Regions from separate parts of the Ottowia sp. VDI28 genome, predicted to be linked through region 2. Evidence: predicted binding sites of a transcription regulator. Region 2 holds the regulator's gene; each other region holds the start of a gene.
What was found. The regulator FNR, encoded in region 2, switches genes on or off when oxygen is low (the NO sensors DNR and NnrR bind a similar motif). The targets are predictions, from matches to a motif close to TTGATNNNNATCAA.

Region 1: a site for FNR is predicted at 5,207-5,220, ahead of WJU18_RS00290 (hemerythrin domain-containing protein). Genes of this name have one in related genera too.
Region 3: a site for FNR is predicted at 4,779-4,792, ahead of WJU18_RS16700 (bacteriohemerythrin). Genes of this name have one in related genera too.

Annotation. Positions count from the first base shown of each region.
Region 1 is NZ_CP149820.1:56,226-66,372, forward strand. It holds gene WJU18_RS00265 (enoyl-CoA hydratase/isomerase family protein) at 1-732, shown strand, start outside; gene WJU18_RS00270 (Bug family tripartite tricarboxylate transporter substrate binding protein) at 758-1,735, shown strand; gene WJU18_RS00275 (S-(hydroxymethyl)glutathione dehydrogenase/class III alcohol dehydrogenase) at 1,751-2,860, opposite strand; gene WJU18_RS00280 (metal-sensing transcriptional repressor) at 3,108-3,407, opposite strand; gene WJU18_RS00285 (hypothetical protein) at 3,515-4,231, shown strand; gene WJU18_RS00290 (hemerythrin domain-containing protein) at 4,572-5,153, opposite strand; gene WJU18_RS00295 (heavy-metal-associated domain-containing protein) at 5,357-5,554, shown strand; partial or broken gene cueR (Cu(I)-responsive transcriptional regulator) at 5,590-6,009, shown strand; gene WJU18_RS00305 (hypothetical protein) at 6,538-6,687, shown strand; gene WJU18_RS00310 (Spy/CpxP family protein refolding chaperone) at 6,684-7,073, shown strand; gene WJU18_RS00315 (DUF2189 domain-containing protein) at 7,215-8,075, shown strand; gene WJU18_RS00320 (DUF2788 domain-containing protein) at 8,077-8,286, shown strand; gene WJU18_RS00325 (IS4 family transposase) at 8,680-9,825, shown strand; partial or broken gene minC (septum site-determining protein MinC) at 10,102-10,147, shown strand, end outside.
Region 2 is NZ_CP149820.1:2,923,378-2,933,524, reverse strand. It holds gene WJU18_RS14025 (cell division protein ZapA) at 1-169, shown strand, start outside; gene WJU18_RS14020 (IS110 family transposase) at 606-1,655, opposite strand; RNA gene ssrS (6S RNA) at 1,887-2,067, shown strand; gene WJU18_RS14010 (sulfite exporter TauE/SafE family protein) at 2,123-2,941, shown strand; gene WJU18_RS14005 (sulfite exporter TauE/SafE family protein) at 3,002-3,607, opposite strand; partial or broken gene hemN (oxygen-independent coproporphyrinogen III oxidase) at 3,670-5,051, opposite strand; gene fnr (fumarate/nitrate reduction transcriptional regulator Fnr) at 5,262-5,972, shown strand; gene WJU18_RS13990 (DUF1178 family protein) at 6,034-6,513, opposite strand; gene WJU18_RS13985 (NUDIX domain-containing protein) at 6,517-7,104, opposite strand; gene WJU18_RS13980 (DUF2818 family protein) at 7,185-7,487, opposite strand; gene nuoN (NADH-quinone oxidoreductase subunit NuoN) at 7,513-9,000, opposite strand; gene WJU18_RS13970 (NADH-quinone oxidoreductase subunit M) at 9,011-10,147, opposite strand, start outside.
Region 3 is NZ_CP149820.1:3,531,430-3,541,576, reverse strand. It holds partial or broken gene WJU18_RS16725 (YeaH/YhbH family protein) at 1-1,029, shown strand, start outside; gene WJU18_RS16720 (SpoVR family protein) at 1,026-2,651, shown strand; gene WJU18_RS16715 (acyltransferase family protein) at 2,683-3,510, opposite strand; gene WJU18_RS16710 (hypothetical protein) at 3,426-3,782, opposite strand; gene WJU18_RS16705 (peptidoglycan DD-metalloendopeptidase family protein) at 3,825-4,679, opposite strand; gene WJU18_RS16700 (bacteriohemerythrin) at 4,859-5,365, shown strand; gene WJU18_RS16695 (short-chain fatty acyl-CoA regulator family protein) at 5,378-6,826, opposite strand; gene scpA (methylmalonyl-CoA mutase) at 6,945-9,089, shown strand; gene meaB (methylmalonyl Co-A mutase-associated GTPase MeaB) at 9,117-10,115, shown strand.

The DNA of each region.
Region 1 (10,147 bases), 2.9 Mb from region 2:
CAGATCGCCGTCATCACGCTCAACCGCCCCGAACAGCTCAATGCACTCAACGAGCCCATGCGCGAAGGATTGCGCCAGGCATGGCAGCGCTACGAGGAAGATCCTTCCCTGCGAGCCGCCATTCTGACGGGCGCCGGCGAGAAGGCCTTCTGCGCGGGCATGGATCTCAAGGAGTTGGCCCGCCTGGGCCTCGGGGTGCTTCCAAAGGGGTTGATCCCCACATTGGGTGAGAACATCCATGTCAGCAAACCCGTGATCGCCGCAGTCAACGGCTCGGCCTTTGCCGGGGGCTGGCTGATGGCGCAGATGTGCGATCTGTGTGTGGCGGCGGATCACGCGCGCTTTGGCATTACCGAAGCCAAGGTGGGCCGGGGCATGCCCTGGGCCGCTCCCCTGGCGCACATGCTTCCCCAGCGCGTGGTGATGGAATTGCTGCTTACCGGTGACCCCCTGACGGCGCAGCGGGCGCATGCGCTGGGTTATGTCAACGCCGTGGTACCCGCAGCGCAGTTGCGCGATGAGGCGCTGAGCCTGGCCCGCCGCATCGCCGCCAATGCGCCCCTGACCGTCAAGGCCGCGCGCGAGCTGGTCTATCTCTCGGGCGAGATGGGCCGCTCCGCGGGCTTGCGCGCCGCTAACCATCTGTTCGAAAGCGTCTACCGCAGCGAGGACGCGCAGGAAGGGCCTCGGGCCTTCGCTGAAAAGCGGGCCCCGCGCTGGCAGGGCCGCTGATTCTTCAGACATAGGAGACAACAGAATGTTCAGAACATGGATCGCCGTGGCCCGCCTCGGCATATGCATACTGGCCGCGTGCATGGTAAGTACGGCACACGCGCAATCCATCTTCCCGAACAAGCCCTTGCGGCTGATCGTGCCCTTCCCTGCCGGCAGTGCCTCGGACAGCGCGGCCCGCATACTGGCCAAGGCCATGGGAGAAGAGTTGCAGCAGCCCGTCGTGGTCGAGAACAAACCCGGGGCAAGCGGCATCCTGGGCGTGGAAGCCGTCAAGAATGCCGCTGGTGATCCCTACACCCTGCTGGTCACTGCCAGCACCACCCATGCGGCCAATCTCAGCCTGTTCAAGAAGCTGCCCTACGATCCCGTCAAGGATTTCACGCCGTTGGCCAAGATGGGTGTCACGGCCTTCGTGCTGTCCGTGCGGCCCGGCTTTCCGGCCAAAACGACGCAGGAATTCCTGGCCCATGCGCGCAGCCAATCGGGCAAGCTGAGCTACGGCTTCGGTACGGCCGGCCAGCAGGCCTCTGGCGCCTTGCTGACCAAACTGGGCAACTTCCAGGCCACGCCCGTCCGGTACAAAGGAGGCCCGCCCACCATGACCGATCTCCTGGCTGGTGTGATTGACTTCGCCTTTGTAGACATCGGCAATGCCACCGTTCAGATGAAAGCCGGAAAACTCAAAGGCCTGGGCATCACCATGCCGCGCCGCACGGTGCTGGAGCCTGACCTTCCCACCCTGGCGGAAGGCGGCCTGGCAGGCTTCGAGATCGTGCCATGGGTAGGCTTGCTCGCGCCCGCCGGCCTGCCGCCTGAAGCCGCCAGAAAGCTGGAGGCAACGGCCGTGAAAGCCCTCCGCCACAAGGACATTCAGGCTCAGCTGATCCGTGTCGGGCTGGATCCCGAACCCACCGATGGGAAGGGGCTGGCCGACACCATCACGGCCGATATCAGGCTCTGGGCCCGTGTCCTGAAGGACGCAGGGGTCGAGCCCGAATAGATCCGCTCAGCAAGGTCAGTAGTGCACCACCGAGCGGATCGACTTGCCTTCGTGCATCAGGTCGAACGCTTCATTGATGCCCGTGAGCGGCATGGTGTGGGTCACGAAAGGCGCGAGCTGGATCTTGCCGGCCATGGCGTCCTCGACCATGCCGGGCAGTTCACTACGGCCCTTCACGCCGCCGAAGGCAGTGCCCAGCCAGCGGCGACCGGTCACGAGCTGGAATGGGCGGGTGCTGATCTCCTGGCCGGCACCGGCCACGCCGATGATCACGCTCTGGCCCCAGCCCCGGTGCGCGCACTCCAGCGCGGCGCGCATCACGTTGACATTGCCGATGCACTCGAAGCTGTGATCCACGCCCCAGCCCGTCATCTCCACGATCACCTGCTGGATCGGCTTTTCATGGTCCTTGGGATTGACGCAATCGGTGGCGCCGAAGGTCTTGGCCAGATCGAACTTGCCGGGGTTGGTGTCGATGGCGATGATGCGGCCCGCGCCCGCGAGCTGCGCACCCTGGATCACCGCCAGGCCGATGCCGCCCAGGCCGAACACCGCCACGCTGTCGCCCGGCTGCACCTTGGCGGTGTTCTTCACCGCACCCAGGCCGGTGGTCACGCCGCAGCCCAGCAGACAAACCTGTTCAGGGTTGGCATCGGGATTGACCTTGGCCAGTGACACTTCAGCCACCACCGAGTACTCGCTGAACGTGCTGCAGCCCATGTAGTGGTAGACGGGTTGGCCGTTGTAGCTGAAGCGCGTGGTGCCGTCGGGCATGACGCCCTTGCCCTGGGTGGCGCGCACCGCCACGCACAGGTTGGTCTTGCCGCTCTTGCAGAACAGGCATTCGCCGCACTCGGCGGTGTAGAGCGGGATCACATGGTCGCCCGGCTTGACGCTGGTCACGCCTTCGCCGCACTCCACGACGATGCCCGCACCCTCGTGGCCCAGCACCGCGGGAAAGAGACCCTCGGGGTCATCCCCACTCAGGGTGAAGGCATCCGTATGGCATACGCCGGTATGGGTGATCTTGATGAGCACTTCGCCCTTTTTCGGCGGAGCGACGTCGATCTCGACGATCTGCAAGGGTTTGCCGGCTTCGAAAGCGACAGCTGCACGGGACTTCATGATATTTCTCCTTTGATTCAATGATTTGGCAATGGTTTGGGACAGCGCCTCTTGCCAAGCGCCCTACCCTCACCCCAACCCTCTCCCGCCAGCGGGAGAGAGAGCTAAAAGCGTGTTCACTTCAACGTTCCAAGTACTGCCGAAAGGCCGCGGAGCAAGCCATACCAGGGCCACCGCGGAGCGGGCTTGGCCCGGCCGCCGGAGGCGTCCCCCTGGGGGGAAGGCGCGCCAGCGCCTCAGGGGGGTCTCATTTGAGATAGCTGCGCACAAGTGAAGCCACTTCGTCTATCGCCTCGTGCGCTCGCGCATGGGCGGGGTCGTTCAGGCTGGCCACCTCGCAATCCGCATGGCCGAAGGATTCACGCAAGTGGCCTTCCAGCACGTCGGCCATCAGCCCGTTCACGGCGCCGCGCATGGCGGCCAACTGCTGCAGTACGGGGCCGCATTCACTGCCATCGGCAATGCTGCGCTCCAGCGCCTCGGCCTGGCCGCGGATACGGCGCAAGCGCGTGATGGCGCGTTTCTTGTCTTCATCGGAATGAGGCATGGGACATGCTCCTGATACTAAGGGGGAGTTTATTCCACAACGGCGTCAGTTCTAAAAAGACTTTTATTTCATCAAGATGCCCATTCCGGCCGTTACAGTGCGGTGCCATGGCAAGCCCTTCATTCGCTATGTTCATGCGCAGCCTCGGGCTGCAGGCCTGCACCGCCGTGATGGCCGTGGCTGGAGCGTCAGCTCAGGCCGCGCGGCCCATGAATACCGATGACGCGCGACTTGTCGACCCAAAGGCTTGCCAGGTTGAAAGCTGGGTTCGCAAGAATCAGGATTCGACCGAATTCTGGGCACAGCCGGCCTGCAACCCTACCGGCAATCTGGAAATCACTGCTGGCGGCGGGCACGCGCGCGGCGATGATGCAGGCAGCCAGAACAGCTGGGTGCTGCAAGCCAAGACCCTGTTCAAGCCCGTTGAAACCAACGGCTGGGGATGGGGCCTGGCAGCCGGTACGGTGCAGCATACCGGGCCGCCGAACGGGCGCGACTGGTACACCTATGTACCCGTGAGCCGCTCTCTCCTCGACGATCGCCTGGACCTGCACTTCAACATCGGCTGGCTGCGCGATGGGCAGTTGAAGCGGAACTTCATGACGTGGGGCATTGGATCGGAAGCGCAGATCAGTGACCGTATCTGGCTGATCGCCGAAACCTTCGGCCAGAACGAAGGCCGGCCGCTTTACCAAGCCGGAGTCCGCTACTGGATCGTGCCCAACCGTGTGCAGGTAGATGCCACCTACGGCAACCGCCTCGGCGGCGGAGAGCGCTGGTTCTCGCTGGGCTTGCGGCTGCTGTCGCCCGCTTTCCTGCCTTAGAAACTTGGCGCTCGCCGGCTCCAGCAGGTGACTGAGGGCCCCAGTGCGCTCTTGCGCCCGAACACTCCGAACAACCCTGTGGAAAAGATTTGCATAACCCCATGGTTATCCACAGACCAACCCCTTTTTCCTGAGTTGTTCCCTCCCGCCAAAAATCCTCAAGCCTTCTTTCCCACACCCTCGCATCGCATCTAACTCCTTGAGTTTCAATGCCATTTCATGGCTTTTCCACAAACCCACAGCCCTCTACTACAACGATCTATTTATATAAATAAGAAAAGAAGAAATACCAGGGAAACTAAAACGCGCCTCAAAATCTCCTCATCCCCCGGCCGGCGCCCTACTCACCCAACCCGATCGGTGCCGGCGCTTTCATCACGATGCGTGTAAAGAGCCGGTCGTACTCGGCTCCTGGCTCGTACCCGCCGGTAAGCGGGTCACGGTTTTTCTCGAAAGCATCGTCCAGCGCTTTCCATTCGGCGTCACTGAGCGCTTTTTCCGCTGCCGGCAATACCTCTTGCTCTTCCACGCGCATGTGCTCCAGGTACAGATCCACATACTTTTCGAACGCTTCGGTAAATGCCGGGCGTCGCGGCTCCCCAAGCAGTTCCCAGCCGAGAAGCAGTTGCTGGAGATCGCGCACCGCCTTTTCCGTGAACTCATGGTCGCGATTAAGGCGGGCAATAGCGTCCGCCGCACCTGGCGCATTTCTCAGCACGGCAGGAAACAGCAACTCGGTTTCCTTGGGGTGATGCAGGCGTTCGGGAAACTCGTCGATGTAGAACAGCATCGCGCGCAACACGTCGAAGAATTTCTTCGGATCGTCGCCGGGGCCGCGATCAACCATCATGCGCATTGACTGCAGCATGGCGGCCAGCGACGAATGTTCGTCGCGGATAATTTCCAGACTCCTGTGTCTCATAAGCTCTCCTTGAAGAAATGATTCGAGTCTAGGAACGGCCGCCTGAATCGCCCATGATGTGCATCAAGAAGATGCACAGAGCTCCCTGGAAGCTGGTTTACGGGGGCAGGCTGGCGAAGAGTGCTTGAAAAAATGGCCTTGAGCTTGACGTTGCCATCATGGCAAGGTTCAGAATCAATGCATCACTTCAAGGAGTCCAAGACATGAACCAAACTTTTTCTGTCACCGGCATGACCTGCGGCCATTGCGAGCGCTCTGTCACCCAAGCGGTGAAAAAACTCGATCCAGGGGCCGATATCAAGATCGACCGCGCGGCCAATCGCGTCGATGTGCAATCCAGCCAGCCTCGGGAAGCTCTGGCGGCAGCCATCGCCAGCGAAGGCTACAAAGTGGCGCCATGAGTACGCAGGCGCACTGCTGCTCGGAGGCTCGTTCGATGAACACGCCTACAGGCGATGATCTGCCGGTGGCCATCGGAAAGGCTGCCCAGGCTTCGGGTGTATCGGCCAAGATGGTGCGCCACTACGAGTCGCTTGGCCTGCTGGGCGAGGTCGGGCGCACCGATAGCGGCTATCGGCAGTACACCTCCGCCGATGTGCACACGCTGCGCTTCATCAAGCGGGCGCGCAACCTGGGCTTTTCCATAGCCGAGATCACTGAACTGGTCGGCCTCTGGCGCGACCGCGGCCGCGCCAGCGCCCATGTCAAGCAGATCGCGCAGCAGCATGTGGATGAATTGCAGGCCCGTATCGACGCCATGCAGGCCATGCAACGTACGCTGCAGAATCTGCTGCGCCATTGCCATGGGGATGACCGCCCTGATTGCCCCATTCTTGATGATCTCGCTGGAAATGATCCCCCTGAGGCGCTGCGCGCCTTCCCCCTAGGGGGACGCTGCCAACGGCCTGGCAAAGCCAGCTCCGCGGCAGCACTTGCATGGCTTGCTCCGCAGCCTTTTGAGCGTGGGGGTCATTTTTCATCGCCGGGCCGTTCCCAAGATGAAAAAGCCCCCCTGGGGGGCAGCGGACCTCGCGAAGCGGGGGAGCGTGGGGGTCATTTTTCATCGCCGGGCCGTTCCCAAGATGAAAAAGCCCCCTGGGGGGCAGCGGACCTCGCGAAGCGGGGGAGCGTGGGGGCCATTTTTCATCGCCGGGCCGTCCCGAGATGAAAAAAGTACCCCCTCGGGGGGCAGCGGACCCTGCGAAGCAGGGGAGCGTGGGGGCTTTTTTCATTCAACTTTACAAAGCGTCACCCTGCAGCCAAGGGACGGACACACACGGAGCTGAGACTCGCTTTCAAGCCAGCGGACTTGTTGAACAAGGATCCACTGGCCGGGCATCACTTGTTTTTCGAGTCTTTTTCTCTGCATGAAAGGAGAACCCTCATGACTCAGCATCCGAAACGCCTGTTCCTTGCAGGCCTGCTGGCCGCCACTCTGGGCGCTACCGCCATGGCCCAGACACCTCCCCCGCCGCGCCTGCGGCTGGTGAAGCACCCGCTCAACCTGCGGCGGGCAAGCAACGTCCTCACATGAACCCTGAGCAGTTCCGCCAGCGCATGGCCGAGCACCATGCCAAACGTATGAACGAGCTCAAAGCCAAGCTGCAGCTCACACCGCCCCAGGAAAACGCCTGGAACACCTATACCGCTGCCGTGCAGCCGCCCGCTCGCGAGGGGCACCAGCGCATGGACCGCGAAGCGTTCGGCAAGCTCACCACGCCCGAGCGCATCGACCGTATGCAGGCCATGCAAGCCGAGCGCCAAACCGCCATGCGCCAGCGCGGTGAGGCCACCAAGGCGTTTTATGCCCAGCTGACGCCCGAGCAGCAGAAGACTTTCGACAGCGAAACCCTGCGGCATGGCCGGCACGGCAAGCGCGGCCACGGACATCCCGGCGGCCACGGAATGAAGCACGGCTAAGCGATATAGCTCGTTTCACGAGAGGCGTCTGCCTCTCTGCAGAAGCGGACTCGGCCGTGGACGGTTTCGTTCACGGCTGAATCCGCTTTTGCTCATTTACAAGCATGTTCCGCGGGCAATTTGGGCTAAGCTGCCCCTATCGTGCCCGATCACTACCATTCCCCTCCTCTGCCACCCCGGCCTCCAGCCGGTACTCTTCGCCTGCCAGCCGTGCGCGGCGTTGAACTGGGGGCTCCCCTTCAGTGGCTGGCCCTGGGATGGCGCGATGTATGGCGCTGCGGCTTCTTGAGTGTCGCGCACGGTTTGGCGCTGGCGCTTTTCGGCGGCTTGCTGCTGTGGCTGGCGCATGACCGCTTCTGGCTGCTGGCAGGCGCGTTTTCCGGTTTTCTGGTGGTCGCTCCCGTGCTGGCTACCAGCCTGTATGCACTGAGCCGCGCGCTGGAGCGCGGTGAGCCGATCGGTGCTTCCACCATCGCCTTGACGTGGACACGCTGGCAATACTCGCGGTATGCCGTCCATGGCGGCTATTGGAGCATGGTGCGCTTCGGCCTGCTGCTCTCGCTGGCCGGTACTGGCTGGGTGCTGACCTCGGCGGCCCTCATCACTCTCCTTGCGCCGCAGCCTGTGCAAACCCCCATGGATTTCGTGCGCCACGTGATCCTGGCGCCTGGTGGCCATCTTTTCGAACTGTGGCTGACCATGGGCGCCCTGATGGCGGCTCCGCTCTTCGCTTCCAGCGTGGTGGCGATGCCCCTGCTGCTCGACCGCCGGGTGGATGTACTGCAGGCGGTGCTGACCAGTTGGCAAGCCGTATTGAAAAATCCGATCCCCATGGCCCTCTGGGCCGGACTGTTGATGGGTTTGACCCTCGTGGGCATGGCCACGGCCATGCTCGGCCTCATCGTGATCGTGCCCTGGCTCGGCCATGCCAGTTGGCACGCTTACCGGTCCCTGGTGGACGCCAGCAATCTCCCCGAGCGCCTGCTACCGGAGGGGGCCTGACATGTTTGGCTTCAACGAAGAGCAGATTGCCTGGTTCGGTCTCACGGTGGGCGTGGGCGCGTTCATGCTCTACATGCTGTTCATCATCGCCCAACTGGCCTGGGAATCGAAGGCTGGCAAATTTGGCACTTTCGTGATCTTCCTGGGCCTGGCTTTTGGCATGCTGGGCTTTGTCGTCAAGCTGGTTCTGGAGTGGTTCATGACCCGATAGGAGCAACCCTGTGGAAAAGATTTGCATAACCCCATGGTTATCCACAGACCAACCCCTTTTTCCTGAGTTGTTCCTACCTGCCAAAAATCCTCAAGCCTTCTTTCCCACATCCTCGCATCGCATCTAACTCCTTGAGTTTCAATGCCATTTCATGTCTTTTCCACAAACCCACTGCCCTCTACTACAACGATCTATTTATATAAATAAGAAAAGAAGAAATACCGGGGAAACTAAAACGCGCCTCACACATGCAAAACCCTCCGTTTGTGGCCGAGGTCAAGCGCGTTCCCGGTAGCCTTCGTCAAGGGGTGGGCGCCCTGGATTCCGGCTTTCGCCCATATGCGCTAACGTAAATTAGCGTATGCTCGAGCCATCAATCCGGATAGGTGGAAGATGGACCAAGAGCCAGAGCGAGTGAATTTGAGTGAAGACTGGCAAGTCATAGAGAGTCTATTGCCCGAGCATTGGCAAAGCCAGGCCAGGCAGTTAGGTGCGCTCAAGCGCACGCGAGGGGTGCGCGATGCGCGAATGCTGTTGCGGCTGATGCTGATTCACCTGGCGCAAGGCTGCAGCCTGCGGGAGACGGCAGCGCAGGCGCAACTGGCGGGTATAGCCCAGATCAGTGATGTCGCCTTACTCAAGCGCTTGCGCTCATGCGGTGCTTGGTTTGAATGGATGGCCGGGCAAGTCAGGCAAGCGCCTGAGCTGCAAGCACAGCCCCTGGCTGGGCAGAGCCTGCTGAGTGGGCGCAGATTGCGCGTGGTCGACGGCAGCGTGGTGCGCGAGCCGGGCCCCACGGGCTCGCAGTGGCGGCTGCACTATGCGATCGGCCTGCCCGATCTGCAGTGCCAGGAGGTTCACCTGGGCTCAGCCAGGCAGGGCGAGACACTCAAACGCTTTGAGGTGCGAGCGGGCGATGTGTTTGTGGCCGACCGTGGTTACGCGCATCCGGCGGGCATTGCCCACGTGCGCGCCGGTGGGGGCGATGTGCTGGTGCGGCTTAACCTGGTGACACTGCCTTTGTATGAGACTGGGGTGCCTGTTGCGAAGGCGCAAAAGCTTGATATTCTGGCTTGTGCTCGCACCGTTCAGATAGGTCAGCCCAAGGAGTTTGAGGCGTGTGTGCACCCCAAGGAGGGGGCCATTGTGCGCGGGCGCCTGTGCATCGCACGCAAAAGCCAGCAGGCTGCTGCCAGGGCACGCCAGCGCGTGCAGCGTGAGAGTCAGCGCAGTGGCACGCAGATGCAGCCGCAGACGCTGGAGGCGGCTGATTACGTCTTTGTCTTCACCAGTCTGTCGCAAGAGCTCAGTGCTCAGCAGGTGCTGCAGATCTACCGTCTACGCTGGCAAATCGAGTTGGAGTTCAAGCGGCTGAAGTCGCTCATCTCGCTGGGGCATCTGAAAAAGCACGATGAACAGGCGGCGCGAAGCTGGCTGCAGGGCAAGCTGCTGGTGGCCTTTCTGATCGCTCGCATGATTGCTCATGCCGAGCGCGTTTCCCCCTGGGGATACGAGATCGAGAAGATCGCGTACGACTGAGTCTTGGTGCCCTTGGCGAGAGACTTCGCTGATGCGCGAGTTGCTATGCCGTGCACTGACGCCTGCGATGAATCTGCGCGAGGCCATCCGGCAATGGCAATCTGTGCGCCAGCGCCTGGCTGAGTCGCCTCGACGGCGACGCTCTCAAAGAGTTGATTCGTATGACTTACTACGTTAGCGCATATGGGCTTTCGCCGGAATGACGGGGAAAGGAGCTTCCCTGTTCCGGGTTCGTGTGCGGGAAAGCGGCTTATCCCAGGCGGGTAGAATCCCGTAATGTCTGTCGCCCTCGCTGGAAATTCACCTGCCGCCTTCGAGATCA
Region 2 (10,147 bases):
GGCGGCACTGAACCTGGCATTCGAACTGAGCGAGCCCAGGCCGCCAGCCGCACCCACGGCCGAGGGCAGTGATGCGGAACCCGGGATGAGCGTGGCCGAGCAAGCGACTTTGGGAGCCCTGCTGGAGCGGTTGGACCTGGCGCTTGGGGAAGACGGCCGGCTGCTGTAGGAGCGGAGCACTTCTGTAGAGTGCGCCAAAAGCCTTCCTCCGCCCTCCTCGCGCAAGCGGGCTCCTGCGCCAGCTTTCCACAGCCCCCTGGATTCCTACTGGGGCATCCCACGTTGTCAAGCGAATATGGTTGTTATTTCTGATGGTTCTGATGGTTTAGTTGTTTATTACGGAGCTGACTGCAAGGACACTGAACTGAACGAAGAAAGACGGCCTACCTACTGACGGTCTTGTTGACGAGCTACGAAGAGCTTGGTGTCGGACCCAGATACGAGCCGCTCAGCGGAGGCTCCCATTCGCCTTTCGTGGCCTGAACAGGCCACCTGGAATCCATCGAGCTTATCCGCTGCCGGTCTAACCTGTTCAATTGATCTGCGAAGTGCCGTCCTGTTGAAACATCATTTTTTTGATAAACGAAACATGTGTCGATCTACTTCTACGTCGGTTTGACGCTCACATGATTGGCCACAAATGGCTGGCCTCGCGTGAACATCGCCCATAGAATGCGGGCGTTCTTGGCTGCCAGCGCGACAGCCGCCTTTTGCCAGCCCATGCGCTCACGCAACTGCTGCGCCCACAGCCACACTCGCTCCTGGCGTGGCTTGCTGCAGTGAATGGCCGATTTGGCGCCCTGCACCAGCAGCATCCGCAAATACGTATCTCCCTGCTTGGTAATGCCGCCAAGGCGGCTCTTGCCACCGCTGGAGTGCTGCGAGGGTGTCAACCCCAGCCAGGCAGCAAACTGCGCAGCCGTTTTGAACTGACTGAAGTCGGCCACGCTGGCCACGAGCGCCGAAGCGCCTATAGGCCCAATACCCAGTAGCTGCTGAGCCTGCTGAGCTCGACTGTCTTGCTTGATGTGTTGTGCAATGCGCTGCTCGCACCAGCCAATGTCCTGATCAAGCTGGCGCCACTGCATTTGCAGTCGCTCAATGCTTAATCTCACCAGCGCGGGCATCTCGTTGCTGGCATCCTCGTTGAGCTGGGTCAGCTGCTCCTTGAGCTTGCCCACCCCTTCAGGACACACCAGACCAAACTCGGCCAGCAGTGCACGAATACGGTTGATGCACGCAGTTCTGTCTTTCTCCCAGCCTTGACGCAGGGTGTGTACACCCAGGATCGCTTGCTGCTCGGTCGTCTTGATCGGCACAAAGTGCATTTGCGGGCGGCTGGCAGCCTCGCACACCGCCGCAGCATCATTGGCGTCATTCTTGCCTTTCTTGCCCTGCAAACGGTATGGCGCCACTAGATGAGGCGCGATCAGGCGCACCTGCAAACCAAGCTGGCTGAGCCGGCGTGCCCAGTGATGCGCTCCAGTACACGCCTCCATCACCACCAAACAACCGGCAGGCAACTTCGCGCACCAGGGCAGGAAACCTCGCCGCGCTAGCGCTCGGCGCACCAACACACCTGCCTGAGCATCCACCGCATGCACTTGAATCAAGTTCTTGGCCAGATCCACTCCAACTCGTGTAATCTCACTCATGGGACTTCTCCTTACTCTTTAGATTGACGTTCGCACCTCAATCTTGGCGCTTCGACGCCGTTCCTGGTAAGTGGGAAGTCCCCTCGTATTCGCCTGCGCGGGAATGACGGAAACACAACATCAGAAGGCCGCGGAGCAGGCCATGCCCGAATCACCGCGGAGCTGGCTTTGCCAGGCCGCTGGTGATGTCCCCTGGGGGAAGGCGCGCAAGCGCCTCAGGGGGTAGAATATTCTTGTCTGCGATGCGCGCCGGACTTTATATTTCCTTGAACCAATGCTCATTGAGCACGGGCTTGGAACATTGTCTGGTCAGCGTGATCATCTCGCGTCAGATGAACCCAAGATCAGTCTGACCTCGCCCACCTGAACCCTGCGTTCAGGATGACGGTTCGGCGGCATTCGCAGACACCTTATTCTTGCTGAAAAGCCTTCTCAGGGAGTGTGAGGGCTTTTTTCATTTTCCCGCCATGCCTATCGAACCGCTGCTGATCGTAGAACTTGCCCTGCTTGGCATCTGCACCGGTTTTCTGGCTGGGCTGTTGGGTATTGGCGGCGGCATGATCATGGTGCCGTTCATCTCGGCGATCCTCAGCTCGCGCGGCGTGGCGCCGGGCCTGGCGGTCAAGATGGCCATTGCCACATCCATGGCCACCATCATTTTCACTTCCATCAGCAGCGTGCGCGCGCACCACCGGCGAGGTGCTGTGCGCTGGGACATCGTGAAGGCGCTGGCACCCGGCATCGTACTGGGCGCCATGATTGCCAGCCTCGGAATTTTCGCCATTCTCAAAGGTTCCATACTGGCGCTGGTGTTCGCGGCCTTTGTGGGATTTTCCGCGACGCAGATGTTTCTCGACAAGAAACCGGCCCCTACGCGGCAGATTCCCGGCACCGCGGGACTGCTGGGCGCGGGCGGCGTGATCGGCCTTCTGTCAGGGCTGGTCGGCGCTGGTGGCGGCTTCGTCAGCGTGCCCTTCATGACCTGGTGCAACGTGGCCATTCACAACGCGGTGGCCACCAGCGCCGCGCTCGGTTTTCCGATTGCCTTGGCCAATGTGATCGGTTATATCGTCTCCGGCCAGAATATCGAGGGACTCCCGCCCTACTCCTTCGGCTACCTGTGGCTACCTGCGCTGGTGGTCATCGCCTGCTTCAGCGTCCTGATGGCGCCGCAGGGCGCACGCGCTGCGCACGCACTGCCGGTCAAGAAGCTCAAGCGCGCCTTTGCCAGCATTCTGTACCTGCTGGGGGCATACATGCTCTACAAGGGTATTACGTCGGTGTAACGCACCAGGGAGCCTGGTCGTGCACCAGGCCCATCCACAGCGCCCAGCCTGAAGCCGCCATCAGGGCCAAGCCAGCCAGGCGCACGCCCCACTCTCCCTGATACTCGCGGGCAGCCGCAACAGCAGCCAGGGGCCGAGCATCAGCGACACGCTGCTGCCGAGCGCGAAGAGCGCCATGGTGACGGCGCCACCGGCTACGCTGCCGGCCAAAGCGGCCACCATCAAGGCGGAATACAGCAGGCCGCAGGGCATGAAGGCCCAGAGCGCGCCGATTATCAATGGCGCGCTGCGCCCGCGCTTTTGCTGGAAGCCGCGAACCGCCGCCCAGATCCGGCGCGCGCCCTGCTCGATCCATACCGGCTGGCGGGCCTGCACCAGCAGCAGCAGACCAATCACGACGGCCGCCACGTGGAGCAGAGTCCACACAGGACGGATTGCGGCGCTCTGTGTGGTCAGCCAGCCGATGCCTTGCAATGAAGCGGCGGCCAGGCCACCGAGCGTGGCATACCCGATGATGCGCCCAGCCTGGAACAGGCTCATCGCCGAAGTGCTGCGCGCTCCGGCGGTTTGGCCGATACCGGCGCAAGCGGCCCCGCACATGGCAATGCAATGCGGACCGCCGGCCAGTCCCATGCCGAAAGCTGTGAGCGCAAGTGACGTCAGCATATGAATGACGACATTCCGGGTGCTACTCCTCGGAACCTGTTTAAAACGTATCTACGAGCTCGTCAGATGATCTTCGAAAAACGCGCCCGCGTGCGATCGGCTTGCAGGTATTTGTCGAACACCATCGCCACACCCCGCACGAAGAACCACCCCATGGGGGTCACCTCAATACCGGAATCAGACAACTCTACCAGCCCCTGCGCCTGCATGCCGCGCAGCACTTCCAGCTCAGCGGCAAAGGTGCGCTTGAAATCGATGAGGTGCGCGATCTCGATAGCCTCGAAGTGCAAGCGTCCCTGGCACATCAGTGCCATGATGATCGAACGCCGGACCAGATCGTCTCGTGAGACAGCTAGACCCCGGGCCACAGGCAGCAACCCATGGTCGAGCGCGTCCTGATACTCTTCCAGTGTCTTGGCGTTCTGGCTGTAGACCGCGCCTATTTTGCCGATGGCTGATACGCCCAGGCCGATCAGGTCGCAGTCAGGCTGAGTGCTATAGCCCTGGAAATTCCGATGCAACCGGCCCTGCCGCTTGGCGACAGCCAGGGAATCGTTCGGCAACGCGAAGTGGTCCATGCCCACATAGATATACCCTGCCGCCTCGAACGCGGCGAGTGCGCGTGCCAGCATCGCCACTTTGTTGCCGGCCCCCGGCAGATCGATCGCAATGATGCGCCGCTGAGGTTTGAAGCGCTCCGGCAGGTGAGCGTACCCGTAAAGAGCGATGCGATCAGGCCGCAATTCGGCCACTTGCGCCAGCGTGCGATCGAAAGATTCGGGGGTTTGCTTGGGCAAGCCGTAGATCAGATCGACGTTGATCGACTCAAAGCCGATACGCCTGGCCGCCGCCACCAGGGAAAACACTTGCTCCGCGGGCTGGATGCGGTGCACCGCCTTCTGCACGTCTGGATCAAAATCCTGCACTCCGAAGGACAAGCGGTTGAAGCCCAGGCGCGCCAGGGTGCGAAGGCGCTCCTCGTCAATGGTCCGGGGATCGATCTCGATCGAGTACTCCCCCCGGGCACTAGATTGAAATTCTGCCGCAGCATGCCCATCAGCCCGCCCAGCTCGCCGTCATTGAAGAACGTAGGCGTGCCGCCGCCCAGATGCAACTGGCTCACGTTGACCCCGTGGCCGATGCGCTGCACGTGCAGATCGACTTCGCGGCTCAAATAACTCAGATAAGGCGCGCTGCGCTCATGGTGCCTGGTAATGATCTTGTTGCAGGCGCAGTAATAACAAAGCGACTCACAGAACGGAATATGCACATAGAGCGAAAGCGGCAGCGTCATGGCCGCGGGGCCATGGCGCCGCTGCTCCAGGGCCTGCACATAGTCAGCCTGGCCAAACGCCTCCACGAACCGGTCCGCCGTGGGGTAGGATGTGTAGCGCGGGCCAGGCACATCGAAACGCTGGAGCAATTCTGGGGTCACAGTAGTCATTCAGGAGATATCCTCGATAGCAGAGTCGATGGTCGCGCAGGAAAGATGAAATTTCCTTGATCCCGATCAAGAGATGGAGGCCATTGCCGCAAGGTTTGCGGTGGATCAATTCGCTGGGCAGCCTACAATGAGTCATCGCTTTACTACCTCGCCGACCACTTCGCCCACCATCTCGCCCTAGTTCGCCCTAGTGCGCACGCCGACACCACAATGACTCCTCAAGCCATCAAAGTAGCCTGCTCCAACTGCAACCTGCGTGAGTTGTGCATGCCCATGGACTTGTCGGGCAGTGATCTCGACAGGTTGGACGAACTCGTAGCCACTCGGCGCAAAATCCGGCGGGGCGCCTCCCTGTTCTCCAATGGAGAACCCTTTTCAGCGCTCTACGCCATACGCACGGGCTTCTTCAAAACCTGCATTGCTTCCGAAGACGGCCGCGATCAGGTCACAGGTTTTCAAATGGCCGGCGAGATCATCGGCCTCGATGGCATCGTGGACGATCACCATACCTGCGATGCCATTGCGCTGGAAGATGCTGAAGTCTGCGTGATGCCGTTCGACCGCATCGAAGAGCTCTCGCGCGAAGTGCCAGCGCTGCAGAGCCATGTGCACAAGATCATGAGCCGCGAAATCGTGCGCGAACACGGTGTGATGCTGCTGCTTGGCAGCATGCGGGCCGAAGAGCGCCTGGCCACCTTTCTGCTGAATCTGGTGCAGCGGCTACACGCACGAGGCTTTTCGCAGTCGGAACTGATTCTCCGCATGACCCGCGAGGAAATTGGGAGCTACCTGGGCCTCAAGCTGGAAACCGTGAGCCGGGCTTTTTCCAAGTTTGCCGAAGACGGCCTGGTGGAAGTCAAGCAGCGGCATGTGCGTATTCTGAACACCCAGGCGCTGCGAGAAGTGATCACGCCGCAATAGGCCAGGCGGTAGGCCGTCGCAAAACGCCGCCGCAATAGGCCTCTAGTCTCGTCAGCCGGCTTTACTGCAACGTATCCTTGAATCCCGGAGGCACGGGCAGCGGCACGACTGCAATGCCCTCATCCAGCAAGGCTTCGGTTTCCTCTGGAGTAGCTTGGCCTCGGATACCCCGCTCGTCCGACTCCCCATAGTGAATCTTGCGAGCTTCTTCCGCGAAGCGCTCGCCCACGTCTTCGGTGTTGGCCATCACGCGGCGCACCATCTGCATCCAGGCGGCCTGCAGTGAAGCTGGCGGCAGTGCAGCCACCGGTTCAGACGCTCCTGCCCCACCCGGCGAGGCTTGGGAGGGTTCAGCGGTCACAGGCGCCCCGGAAGCGCCCAGGTTCAAACGCGGGGCGCTAGGTAGCTTGCTCACCGAGGTATCGCCGCACATGGGGCACGTCAGTAACTGACTGGATACCTGCTGCTGAAAATCGTCTTCCGAAGCGAACCAGCCCTCGAAAACGTGTCCGTGATGGCACTGAAGATCCAATACCTTCATGACTTAAGCTTCCCGCCATTCGAGCGTCCAGGCGCCAGCCAGGACGTTTTGCAGCCACAGCGCGCCGGTCAGGGTCTTGCCATCCGTGATCTGGCCGTTGCGGCACCAGTCAAGAATTTCTTGCGGCGTGGCGCTGAAAACTTCCAGGAACTCCCCCTCATCCAACTGGGACTTGCCCTCTGAGAGGCCGCGGGCAAACCAGATTTCGATGAACTCGGTGGAATATGAAATACCCGGATGTAATCTCCCTGCACGCGCCCATTGGCGAGCGGTGTAACCGGTCTCTTCCCGCAACTCGCGCTGGGCACATACCAGCGGCGCTTCACCTGCATCGAGTTTGCCGGCGGGAAACTCGATCATGACATTCCCCACCGGATAGCGGTATTGGCGCTCCATCAACACGCGCACGCTCCCGTCCTCGGCTTCGATCAGCGGAATGATCATCACCGCGCCCGGATGAACAATGTATTCGCGGTAGGTTTGCGCGCCATCGGGAAGGCGCACCGTGTCCCGCAAAACCTGCAGGAAGCCGCCACGCAGCACTTCTTCGCTACTGACGCGGGTTTCTTGCAGATGGGGATCGGAGCTCATGGAGGGATTATCCTGGAAGCGATGCTGGCAGGTGCATTCTGCTGCCATTCCATTTGCACGGTCTGGCAGGATTTGCAGGATTACCGGCCCCGCCGAAGCAGGTAGCGGTAGACAAAGCCCGGGAACGCCAAAGTCAGAAACAGCGCTCCCGTGATGGCGTAAAACTGCCACCCCTGCGGCGAAATCTGGCCGGCGCTCTGCTCCAACCCCAGACCAATGCCGCCGATAACGAAGTACCAAAATACCAGTTCAGCCAAGCGCCAAGCCAGCGACTTGCCGCCACGGAGCGGATAGACAGACAGCAGGCGCTGGTTCAGAAACGGCAGATTGGCAGCCACAAAAGCCAGCAGGATCAATAGCCAAATGGCAAAGCTCTGGGACATCCTGTTGAGAGACAGCGAGGCTGCCTTACGTTCCCAGCATTTGCACGATGGCCTTGGCGCACAACGTCATCAATGCGCCCGGAACGATACCAAGCACCAGCACCAAAGCACCATTGATCGACAGCAAGGCACGCATGTCGGCGGGTGCCGTAATAGGCGATGCGCTCACCGGCTCATCAAAGTACATAACCTTGATGACGCGCAGGTAGTAGAAAGCCCCCACCAGCGAGATCAGCACGGCAAACACCGCCAAGCCGATATGAAGCGACTGACCGGTGCTGATAAGCGCTTGCAGCACGGACAACTTGGCCTGGAAGCCCACCAGCGGCGGCAGGCCTGCGAGCGAGAAAAGGCAAATAGCCATGATGCCGGCATACAGCGGGCTGCGCTGGTTGAGACCTGCGAGGTCGACGATCTCTTCGCTTTCGAACCCCTCGCGGGAAAGCAGCAGAATGATCCCGAAGCTCGCCAGCGTCGTCAGTACATAGGTCACCATGTAGAACATGGCCGAGCTATAGGCGTTAGCCGCTGACAGCGCGTTGCCATTGACCACGCCCGACATCAGGCCCAGCAGCACAAAGCCCATCTGAGCGATCGTGGAATAAGCCAGCATGCGCTTCAAATTGGTCTGCGCGATGGCTGCCAGGTTACCCACCAGGAGCGACGCGACGGCCAGCAAACCGAGCATCTGCTGCCAATCGAAGGCCAGTGGCAGAAGCCCTTCGACCAGAAGGCGGATAGCGATGGCGAAAGCCGCGAGCTTCGGTGCGGAGCCGATGGTCAGCGTGACCGCCGTAGGAGCCCCCTGATAGACATCAGGAATCCACATATGGAAAGGCACCACGCCAAACTTGAACGCCAAGCCGGCCACCACGAACACCAGGCCGAACACCAACACCTGATGGCGGATCTGGCCTGAAGCCACGGCCTTGAAGACGGAGCCGATGTCAAGCGTGCCAGTGGCACCGTAGAGCATGGACAGGCCGTACAGCAGGAAGCCGGAGGCCATGGCGCCCAGCACGAAATACTTCATGGCGGCTTCCACGGACACCGTGTGGTCGCGGCGCAAGGCCACCATGGCGTAGCTGGACAGGGTCAACAACTCAAGGCCCAGATAGATGAGCAGGAAGTTGTTGCCGGAAATCATCACGAAGATACCCACCAGCGACAGCAGGCTCAGCGTAAACCACTCGCCACCGCGCAGCACGCCGCGGTCGCGCATGTAGGTCCGGCCATAGACCAGCGTCACAGCAGTGGCCAGCGAGGCAAAGCACTTGAGCCAGTTGGCCATGGAGTCGCTCACCACCATACCGCCGAAACCGTAGACGGTCTGCCCTTCGAGGGCATAGAGGCCAGTCAGCACCGCCAGCACAAGCAGCGTCAAGACAGACAGGACGTACGTAGCCGTGCGGCGCACGCCCTTGTCCAGCAAATCCACCAGGGCGATCACGCACGCCATTACCAGCAGCACGATCTCCGGGTAAATGGATATCCAACTGAAACTGTCAATCATCTCCTGGTCCTCAATTCAGTTTGGATACCGCCACCTGCTGCAGCAGGTTTGCCACCGAAGCGTCCATCACGTCGGTGAAAGGCTTGGGGTTCACGCCCATGGCCAATACCGCCAGTGCCAGCAAGCCCAGCATGAGGAATTCACGCGCGTTGATATCCGAAAGCTTGCGCACGTGGTCATTCGTCACGGGGCCGAAATAGACCCGCTTGAACATCCACAAGGTATAGGCCGCACCGGAGATCAGAGCTGTCGCCGCGAGCAGGCCGATCCAGAAGTTGGCCTTGACGGCACCCAGGATCACCATCCACTCGCCCACGAAACCCGCCGTGCCCGGCAGGCCGCAATTGGCCATGAAGAACAGCAGCGCGAACGCTGTGAAGCGCGGCATGGTGTTGACCACGCCACCGTAGGCTGCAATCTCGCGTGAATGCACCCGGTCATACAGCACGCCGATACACAGGAACATGGCACCGGAGACAAAACCGTGCGCGATCATCTGTACCAGGCCACCCGTGATGCCAAGGTCATTGAAGATGAAAAAACCCAGCGTGACGAAACCCATGTGCGCTACCGACGAGTAGGCCACGAGCTTCTTCATGTCCTTCTGGACCAGTGCCACCAGACCGACATAGATAACGGCCACGAGCGACAACGTGATCATCAGCCCGGCCCATTTATGGGAAGCATCAGGCGTGATGGGCAGCGAGAAGCGCAGGAAACCGTAGGCACCGAGCTTCAGCATGATGGCCGCCAGCACGGCAGAACCACCAGTAGGCGCTTCCACGTGCACGTCGGGCAACCAGGTGTGCACCGGCCACATCGGCACCTTCACGGCAAAAGCCGCGAACAGCGCGAAGAACAGCAGGGTTTGCGCGGTCTCGGAAAGCGGCAGCGCATGCCAAGCCAGAATATCGAAGCTGCCGCCCGAGCGGGTGTACAGGTAGATGAATGCCACCAGCGTCAGCAGTGAACCCAGCAGCGTGTACAGGAAGAACTTGAAGGCCGCGTAGATCTTGTTCGGACCGCCCCAGATACCGATGATGAGGTACATCGGGATCAGCGTGGCTTCGAAGAAAACGTAGAACAACACGCCGTCGAGTGCCGAGAAGACGCCGATCATCAGGCCCGAGAGAATCAGGAAGGCCGC
Region 3 (10,147 bases), 610 kb from region 2:
CGAACATATACGCGGCGACCGCATTCCCAAGCCGCAGGGCGGCGCCGGGGAGGTTCAGGCTCTCAGGCCAGCGACAGCGGAGAAGGGGAGGACGACTTCACCTTCACGCTGTCCAAGGAAGAGTTCATGGAGCTTTTCTTTGAGGATCTGGCTTTGCCCCGCCTGCTGCGTACCCATATTGCCAGCGCGCTCCAGTACAAGATGCGCCGAGCCGGCTACAGCCATGACGGCACGCCGCACAATCTGGCGGTGGTCCGTACCATGCGGGGGGCACTGGGCCGGCGTATTGCGCTGACCAAGGCGCCGCACCATGAGCTGAAGGCCCTGCAGGAAAAACTCGACGATCTGCTGGCCCAGGACGATGGCACCAGCGAGGCCGTGGCTGAATTGCAACGGTACATTGATGCACTGAAGGCGCGCATCGACAAGGTGGCCTTCCTCGATCCCATCGATCTGCGTTTTCGCAACCGCACCAAGGTGCCGGAGCCCAGCAGCCAGGCGGTGATGTTCTGCGTGATGGATGTATCCGGTTCCATGGATCAGCACCGCAAGGATCTGGCCAAGCGTTTTTTCATCCTGCTCTACCTGTTCCTTACCCGGCACTACGAAAAGATCGACATCGTTTTCATCCGCCACCATACCCAGGCATCCGAAGTCAACGAAGACGAGTTCTTTCACTCACAGGAAAGCGGTGGCACGGTGGTCAGCAGCGCGCTGGTGCTGCTCGATCAGATCATCAATGCACGCTACCCCGCGGGTGATTGGAATATCTATGTGGCGCAGGCGAGCGACGGCGACAACTTCAGCGACGACAGCGTCAACTGCCGCAACTTGCTGGTCGACAAAATCCTGCCGCTGGCGCGCTACTTCGCCTATGTCCAGGTGGCGCAGGAAGAGCAGAATTTGTGGGAAGAATACAGCCAACTGACGCCTCTGTTCCCTCACTTTGCCATGCGCAAGGTGTCCGAACCGGGTGAGATCTATCCTGTGTTCCGTGATCTGTTCAAGAAGGAGGGGGTGTCCGTATGAATCTCTCCCAGTATCCTGTGTTGGCGCGCCGCCAAGGTTCTCATTCCTGGAGGCCACCCGCTCAGAGCGAACGCACGCCGCATGTTCCCACCACCCCGCTGCCCGCCGGCAAGCGGCCGGCCAACCCGTTGCCGGACTCCAGCGATTGGACTTTCGAGCTGATCGAGCGCTACCACTCGGCGATTGCCGCCACGGCCGAGCGCTTCGGCCTCGACACCTATCCCAACCAACTGGAGGTGATTTCGGCCGAGCAGATGATGGATGCCTATGCCAGCGTGGGCATGCCTGTGGGCTACCGGCACTGGAGCTACGGCAAGGAGTACCTGGCGACCGAGCGGCGCTACCGGCGTGGCCACATGGGCCTGGCGTATGAGATCGTCATCAATTCGAATCCCTGCATCAGCTATCTGATGGAGGAGAACACCACCGCCATGCAAGCGCTGGTGATTGCGCATGCAGCGTACGGGCACAACAGCTTCTTCAAGAACAACTACCTGTTCGGCATGTGGACGGATGCCGGCGCCATCATCGACTACCTGATCTATGCCCGGGATTTCATCGCGCAGTGCGAGGAACGGCACGGGCTGGACACCGTGGAACAATGGCTGGATTCCTGCCATGCCCTGTCCAACCTGGGGGTTGATCGATACCGCCGCCCGTCCAAGAAAAGCCTGGCCCGCGAACGTGCCGAGCGCGAGCAGCGGGAAGCTTACGCCCAACAACAGGTGAACGAGCTGTGGCGGACCCTTCCGGCGCGCCCGGGCAAGGACAATGCCACGCCGGAAATCGGACGCTTTCCGAAGGAGCCGGAAGAGAACATCCTGTATTTCATCGAAAAGAACGCTCCTTTGCTGGAGCCCTGGCAGCGCGAAATCGTGCGTATCGTGCGCAAGATTGCCCAATACTTCTATCCTCAGCGCCAGACACAGGTCATGAACGAAGGCTGGGCGACGTTCTGGCACTACACGCTGCTGAACACCATGTACGACGAAGGCTGGTTGACCGATGGCGTCATGATGGAGTGGCTTTCATCGCACACCAACGTTATCTACCAACCGCCAGCCGGGCACCGGGCCTACAGCGGCATCAATCCCTACGCGTTGGGATTCGCCATGTACCGCGATATCCGGCGCATCTGCCAGGCGCCCACCGAGGAAGACCGTCGCTGGTTTCCGGACATGGCAGGCACCCCTTGGCTGCCGGCTTTGCATCATGCCATGCAGAATTTCAAGGACGAGAGCTTCATCGGCCAGTTCCTCAGCCCGCAACTGATGCGCGACATGCGGCTCTTTGCGATCCACGACGATGCCAGGGAGCGCGAGCTGCTGGTCAGCGCCATCCACGACGAAGAGGGTTACCGCACCCTTCGCCAGACCTTGTCGCAGCAGTACGACCTGGGCGTGCGGGAACCCAACATCCAGGTCTGGAACGTGAATCTGCGCGGTGACCGTTGCCTCACGTTGCGCCATACCCAATACCGGGGGCGCCCCCTGGCCGACGATGCGCTGGAGGTGCTCAAGCATGTGGCGCGCCTGTGGGGCTTCGGCGTGCAGCTGGAAAGCGTCTCAGGCGACGGCGAAACACCGATCCTTCTGCACTCTGTGCCGCCTCCCACGATCTGAGAGGATCCCAAAAGCAGGAAAGCCAGGCGGGTCAGGTGGCGGCGTGCTTGGCGTGCGCTCCCTGCGCATTCTTTTCCGTCCGCAGCCAGAGGCCATGCGCTTCCACCGCGTACCACAGCACCCAGCCGCAGGCCAGGCTCAGGGCCCAACTGGCTACCAGCCCTGCGGCATGAGCCGGCACATTGGTGGGCCACAGCTGCATGACCAGTGCATTGACCGCCATGCTGACCGGATAGTGCAGCAGGAAGACGGCATACGATACTTTCGCCAGCCACTGCATCAAGGGGTTGAGCCGTGAGCGCGCCAAGGTCCAGCGGTACGGCTGCCAAAGCAATATCAGTGCAGTCAGCCCCGCCAGCGCGATGCGGTCACGCCACTCCAGCGCCAAGGCCGCGGCCAGCAGCAGGCCGACCAGGGCGGTGGCTCCGACCTTTCCGCCCGGCATCGACGTGCTGTTCGCGCCCCAGGCGGTCAGCACGCCGAGCGCGTAGGCCCCAAAGAAGTAAGGCGCCCAGATGTCTCCGCTGCTGTCCAGGTTGAACACGCATAGTGACGCCAGTGCCGTGCCCACTAACAGCGCCAGGGACCAGAGTTTGTGGGCATTTTTTGTCGTCAGCGCGGCGAGCAATGCCAGCAAGGCAAACAGCTGCAAATCCATCGCCACATACCAGACGCCGGCACTGAGCGCAGGCTGCTCGAGCACATCCTGCAGCATCAGGGCATGCGCCAGCGCTTGAGGCAATGTCGGCGCCGCGGGGGTGTCCGCGTCGCTCATCAGAGCGCGTGCCAGCGCCGCGCAAAGCATGGCCGCCAGCATCGCCACAAGATAGGGGGCGCCAGCCGCTGGTACCGCTGCCACACACGCTGCGGCCAGGCTTGCAGCGTCACGCGCGGGGCATCAGGCTGCGGCCAGAGGCTGCGCGCGGCCAGAAAACCCGCGATGACCAGAAAGACCTGCACGGCCATCAGCGCGCGCGTATTGAGCCAGTGCAGCAGATCCGGCGCGACGCGTTCGACCTGGGGAGCCAGCGGCCCGTAGTGCACCAGATGGTGCCACACGATGAGTTGCGAGGCGCCTGCCTTGCCCCAGGAGATCCAGGGCAGGGGGGCTGGGCGGGAGGGGAGACGCATAAGACAAAAAACCGAAGTGGCCAGGGGCCTGTTCAACCTGATTTATTCCAGAAACAAGGCCGGATCGACCATGGCCCGGTTGAGGCTGATCGACCAATGCAGATGAGGCCCGGTCACGCGGCCGGTGGCGCCCACGGCGCCCACACGCTGTCCGGTGGCGACCTTGTCGCCGGGTTGTACGTCGATGCGGCTCAAATGGCACATCATGCTGAGCAGGCCGCCTCCATGGTCGAGCCAGACCGTGTGGCCGTTGAAAAAATAGTCACCCGTGTCGATCACGGCGGCGGGCAGGGGAGATATGACTGGCGTACCGGTGGGCGCCGCGATGTCCATGCCGCTGTGCGGATTGCGCGGCTTGCCATTGAAGATGCGGCGCAGCCCGAACGAGCTGCTGCGGCGGCCCGGCACTGGTTGGCGCATTTTGAACTCGGTGGGCAATGATTCACTGAACGTGGCAATCACACCGGCCTGGTGCGTGCGCTCTCGTTCATAGCGCTTCAGATCTTCGGGAGAAAGATCTACCGTACGCGGCGCCACTTTCAGGCGCTGCTCGCTGTAGCGCTTGCTGCCAATCACATATTCCGTCTTGCGGGACGCTCCGGCATCATGCACTTCGATGCTCGCCTGTCCAGGTTCGGCGGAGAGGGGGATGCCTACGAGCGCGGTCCAGACAATAGGGTCGCCGACGACCAGCAGCGGCACGCCACCCGCGGTGGCGCGAGGGCGTTGCGCGGCAGGGCCCAGATCGATCCTGGCCACGCCGCCGGGGACAGCCGACGCGTGCGGCCAGACCTGCGGATCAGCGGCGAATGCCGCCCGAGGCAGGCCTAAAGCCATCCCCGCCAGCAAGGTAAGGCGGCGCGCATGATCGGGTACGGACTCAAGAGGGAATTTCATCTGAAGGCTGGCGTCAAGCTGGCGCGGGGAATCTTCGATCTTATGACCGTTGTGTAAATCTCGCTTTCATCCAGCCGTATCTCCTCGTATCTCATTGGCTTGATATGAGTCAAAACGCCGTTCCTGTTGCAGCTTGATACTTCGGCTCACTCAATATCCAGGCAATAGCGGCAGGCATCATGGGCATTCTTCATTGGGTTCCAGAGTTGGACACGGGCATCGCGGAGATCGATGTCCAGCACAAACGGATCGTGGACTACATCAATAGGCTCCATGAGCTGAAAGACACGCATGACCGCGACGTGCTGGGCGACGTGATTGCCGAAACCGTGGACTACACCATCTCTCATTTCGCCTTTGAAGAAAGCATGCTTGAGAACGCCGGCTACATGTTTGCCGGCCCGCACAAGAAGGTGCATGAGCTTTTCACACGCAAGGTGGCCGAGATGCAAAGCCGTTTCGATAGCGGCGAAGACGTCACCAATGAGCTGCATGGCATGCTCTCGCGCTGGCTGTTCAACCACATCCGCAACGAGGACCACGGCTACATCGACTCGGTGAACGCCTATCTGCGCATGGTGACCCACCGGCGCGACGTCGAAAAGGAGCGGATGAGGGCCGAGGTGCTCCGGGAATTGAGCGGACAGAAGAAGCGAGGCTGGCTGGCGCGCCTGTTCAGTGCCTGATCGTCTCCTGGTTCATGCGGGCGCATACGGCGCGAACCGCCGTGCGTTCGGGTCGATGCTTAGGGGCCGTCCGAGCGCGGGGAAGGCGCGTTGCACGCAGTTTTCGCGGTCGCATACCTTGCAGCCGGAGCCGATCGGCACGGCGCGCTCAGGAGCATCCAGTCCAAGTCCATCCCCGTAGACCAACCGGTGGGCATGACGTGCATCACATCCCAGCGCCACCGAGAAAATGCGCCGCGGGGTGCCGTAACCGCCACGCCGGTGCTCCACCGTGCGGGCAATCCACAGATAAGTGCGCTCATCCGGCATCCGGGCCAGTTGGGTCAGGATCTTGCCCGGCTGAGAGAACGCGTCGTACACGTTCCAGAGTGGGCAGGTGCCGCCCGTACGCGAAAAATGGAAGTCGACCGACGATTGGCGCTTGGACATGTTGCCGGCCCGGTCCACCCTCACAAAAAAGAACGGAATGCTGTGCAGCGAAGCGTGGCGCATGGTCGAGAGGCGGTGCCCCACGGTCTCGAACCCCACGCCAAAGCGCTCTCCCAGCAGATCGATGTCGTAGCGCAACTCATCGGCGGTCTCCTGAAACAGCCGGTTCGGCAGCAGCAGCGCACCTGCGAAGTGATTGGCGAAGCCAATGCGGGCCAGGGCGCGGGCTTCGCCGCTGCCGAAATTGGCTGCATTGGTGAAGCCGTCGATGGTCGGTTCTGACTCCAGCAGCGCGAGCTGAATACCCAGCTGAAACGCTTGCTGGCCGGCGCTCAGGCCCGCCGCCAGGCGCAACTGGTGGCTTCTGCGCTCGAGCAGGCGCAGGGGCTGCTCGATCGCGGGCGAACCAGGGTCTCGCCGCACGAGAATGCCATGGTGGGTGCGTAGCCTGAGCTCCAGCGCTGTCACCAGTTGAGCCGCGTGCGACGCATACGGCTCGACGTCTTCCAGTTGCAACTGCAAATAGAGCTGCTCGGCTTGCTCATCCAGCAGGGCCAGGTGCTGATGGCCTGCGTAAAAGAACTCGCGCACTTCCTCATAGGGCTGCACCGGTGCGGAGGGGCTATGCGCTGCGTCGTCGTTGCCGGTGTTTTCGGCGATCACCGACAGGCGATCCTCCGCCGCGCGAATGCGCTTGTGCATGTTCAACAGAACGTGCGTGGCCGCGGGCAACTGCTGCGCCAGGATGCGGGTCTCGGCCAACGGTACCTTGTCGCCATCGGGCATGTCGGCCAGGGCGCTGCGCAACTGGCCCAATTGCCGCGCTTGCGAATCTTCCGAAAACTGCTGAAGATCTATGCCGAAGGCCGCCTGCAGCCGCAGCAGCACATTGACCGTGAGCGGCCGCTGGTTGTTTTCGATCTGGTTCAGATAACTGGGCGAGACTTTCAGCGCCTGCGCCAGCGCCGCCTGAGTCAGGCCGCGCTGCTCCCGCAGCGTCTTGAGGTGTGCACCCATGAAAGCTTTGCTCATGTTTGCAAACATCGCAAATTTACATGCGCAATCCGCATAAATCTTTCTCCTATCGGTTGCGAATGTTCGCTGTTTTTGCGAAGATTGTAAATATAGATACGACAGGGACCCCCACATCATGGCTTTCGATTTCGGAGATCTGCAGCGCTGGCGCCTCGCGGCCAGCAAGTCGGCCCCTCAGGGCAATCTGGAGAATTTGAACTGGAGCACGCCTGACGGCATTACCGTCAAGCCGCTCTATACCGCCGAGGATGTGAAGGACCTCCCGTACGCCAATACGCTGCCGGGCTTCGAGCCGTTCCTGCGCGGCCCCCAGGCCACCATGTACGCGGTGCGGCCCTGGACCATCCGCCAGTACGCAGGTTTCTCCACCGCCGAGGAAAGCAACGCCTTCTACCGCAAGGCGCTGGCCGCCGGGGGGCAGGGCGTCAGCGTGGCGTTCGATCTGGCCACCCACCGCGGCTATGACAGCGATCACCCGCGCGTGACGGGCGACGTGGGCAAGGCCGGCGTGGCGATCGACAGCGTGGAAGACATGAAAATCCTGTTCGACGGCATTCCGCTGGACAAGGTCAGCGTGTCGATGACCATGAACGGTGCCGTGCTGCCCATCCTGGCGGGCTATGTGGTGGCGGCCGAAGAGCAGGGTGTTCCGCAGGACAAGCTCGCGGGGACGATCCAGAACGACATCCTCAAGGAGTTCATGGTTCGCAACACCTACATCTATCCGCCCGAGCCCAGCATGCGGGTCATTGGCGACATCATCGAGTACACGGCGCAGCACATGCCCAAGTTCAACTCGATCTCCATCTCCGGCTACCACATGCAGGAAGCCGGCGCCAACCAGGCGCTGGAAATGGCTTTCACCCTGGCGGATGGCAAGGAGTACGTGAAGACCGCGCTCGCCAAAGGCATGGATGTCGATGCCTTCGCCGGCCGGCTTTCGTTTTTCTGGGCGGTGGGCATGAATTTCTACCTGGAAATCGCCAAGATGCGCGCCGCGCGCCTGCTGTGGTGCCGCATCATGAAGGAGTTCAACCCCAAGAACCCCAAGAGTCTCATGCTGCGCACGCACAGCCAGACCAGCGGCTGGAGCCTCACTGAGCAAGACCCCTACAACAACGTCGTGCGCACCACCATTGAGGCCATGGCGGCGGTGTTCGGCGGCACCCAGTCGCTGCACACCAACAGCTTCGACGAAGCCATTGCGCTGCCCACCGAGTTTTCTGCCCGCATCGCGCGCAACACGCAGCTCATCATCCAGGAAGAAACGCACATCACCAACGTGGTTGACCCCTGGGCCGGCAGCTACATGATGGAAAAGCTCACCCAGGACATGGCCGATGCCGCCTGGGCCATCATCGAGGAAGTCGACGCCATGGGCGGCATGACCAAGGCCGTGGATTCCGGTTGGGCCAAGCTCAAGATCGAGGCTGCCGCCGCCGAGAAGCAGGCGCGCATCGATTCAGGCAAGGATGTGATCGTCGGCGTCAACAAATACAAGCTGGCCAAGGAAGACCCGATCGAGATCCTGGAGGTAGACAACGTGAAGGTTCGCGAGGCACAGATCGCGCGCCTGAATGCCACCAAGCAAAAGCGCGATGCGGCCCGTGTACAGCAAGCGCTGGAAACCATCACCCAAATCGCTGAAACCGGTCAAGGCAACCTGATGGCCGCCGCCATCGATGCCATCCGCGCCCGTGCCACTGTGGGAGAGGTTTCCGACGCCATGGAAAAAATCTTTGGGCGCCACCGCGCCGATACGCAGAAAGTGACCGGCGTGTACGCCGCGGCCTACGACAGTGCCGAAGGCTGGGACAAGCTCAAGCAGGAAATCGGCGATTTCGCCGAGGCTGAAGGCCGCCGTCCGCGCGTGATGATCGCCAAGCTGGGTCAGGACGGACATGACCGCGGTGCCAAGGTAGTGGCCACCGCCTTCGCCGACCTGGGTTTCGACGTGGATATCGGCAGCCTGTTCCAGACACCCGAAGAGTGCGCCCGCCAAGCCATCGAGAACGACGTGCACGCCGTGGGCGTCAGCACCTTGGCGGCTGGCCACAAGACACTGGTGCCCGCCATCATCAACGAGCTGAAGAAGCAGGGCGCCGACGACATCATCGTCTTCGTCGGTGGCGTGATTCCCCGGCAGGACTACGATTTTCTTTACGAATCCGGCGTGAAGGGCATCTATGGCCCCGGCACCCCCATCCCCGCCAGCGCGAAGGACGTGCTGGAACAGATCCGCGAAGCGAGCAAGGCGTGAGGGGCGTGCCGAAGGGAGAAGGGCGTGATTGACGCCATCCTTCACGGTAGCGCGCTTGCTCAGCGCCGGGCCATTGCCAAGGCCATCACTCTGCTCGAATCCACCCGCGCCGACCATCGCGCGCAGGGTGATGAGTTGCTCACTGCATTGTTGCCGCATACGGGCAAGGCCCTGCGGCTGGGCATCAGCGGCGTGCCGGGCGTGGGCAAAAGCACCTTCATTGAATCGCTGGGGGTGTACCTGCTCGAGCGCGGCCATCGCGTAGCAGTGCTGACGATTGACCCTTCTTCGACCATATCAGGCGGCTCCATTCTGGGCGACAAGACGCGCATGGAGCGCCTGTCGCTGATGGAGAACGCCTATATCCGTCCCAGCCCCAGTAGCGGCACTCTGGGCGGCGTTGCCGAGAAAACCCGCGAAGCCATGCTGGTGTGCGAAGCCGCCGGCTACGACGTGGTGCTGGTCGAGACCGTGGGGGTGGGCCAGAGCGAGACGGCCGTGAGTGGCATGACCGACATGTTCGTGCTGCTTCAACTGCCCAACGCCGGCGACGACCTGCAGGCCATCAAGAAGGGCGTGATGGAGTTGGCAGATCTGGTGGTCATCAACAAGGCCGATATCGACCCCGCCGCCGCCACGCGCGCGAGGGCGCAGATCCAATCCGCATTGCGGCTGTTCGGCATGCATGGCAATCCGGAGCACGCCCAGCACGATACGCAGCTCTGGCATCCGCGCGTGATCCAGATCAGCGGCCTCAAAGGGCAGGGGCTCGATGAATTCTGGCAGTCCGTGACCGATTTCAAGACTCTGCAAACCGCGAACGGCCATCTCGCCCAGCGCCGCCAGCAGCAGGCTCTGGCATGGATGTGGGAGCGCATCAATGCCGGGCTGAAGGCGGCTTTCCGCCAGCACCCTGGCGTGCGGGAAGCATTGCCCATTACGACTCAGGCGGTGGCGCAGGGCCAACTGGCCCCCTCAACCGCCGCGCGCCGTCTGCTGGAACTGGCTACGTCCAACCCGGCCTGAACGATCCATACCGAAAACCACAGGAAGTTAAC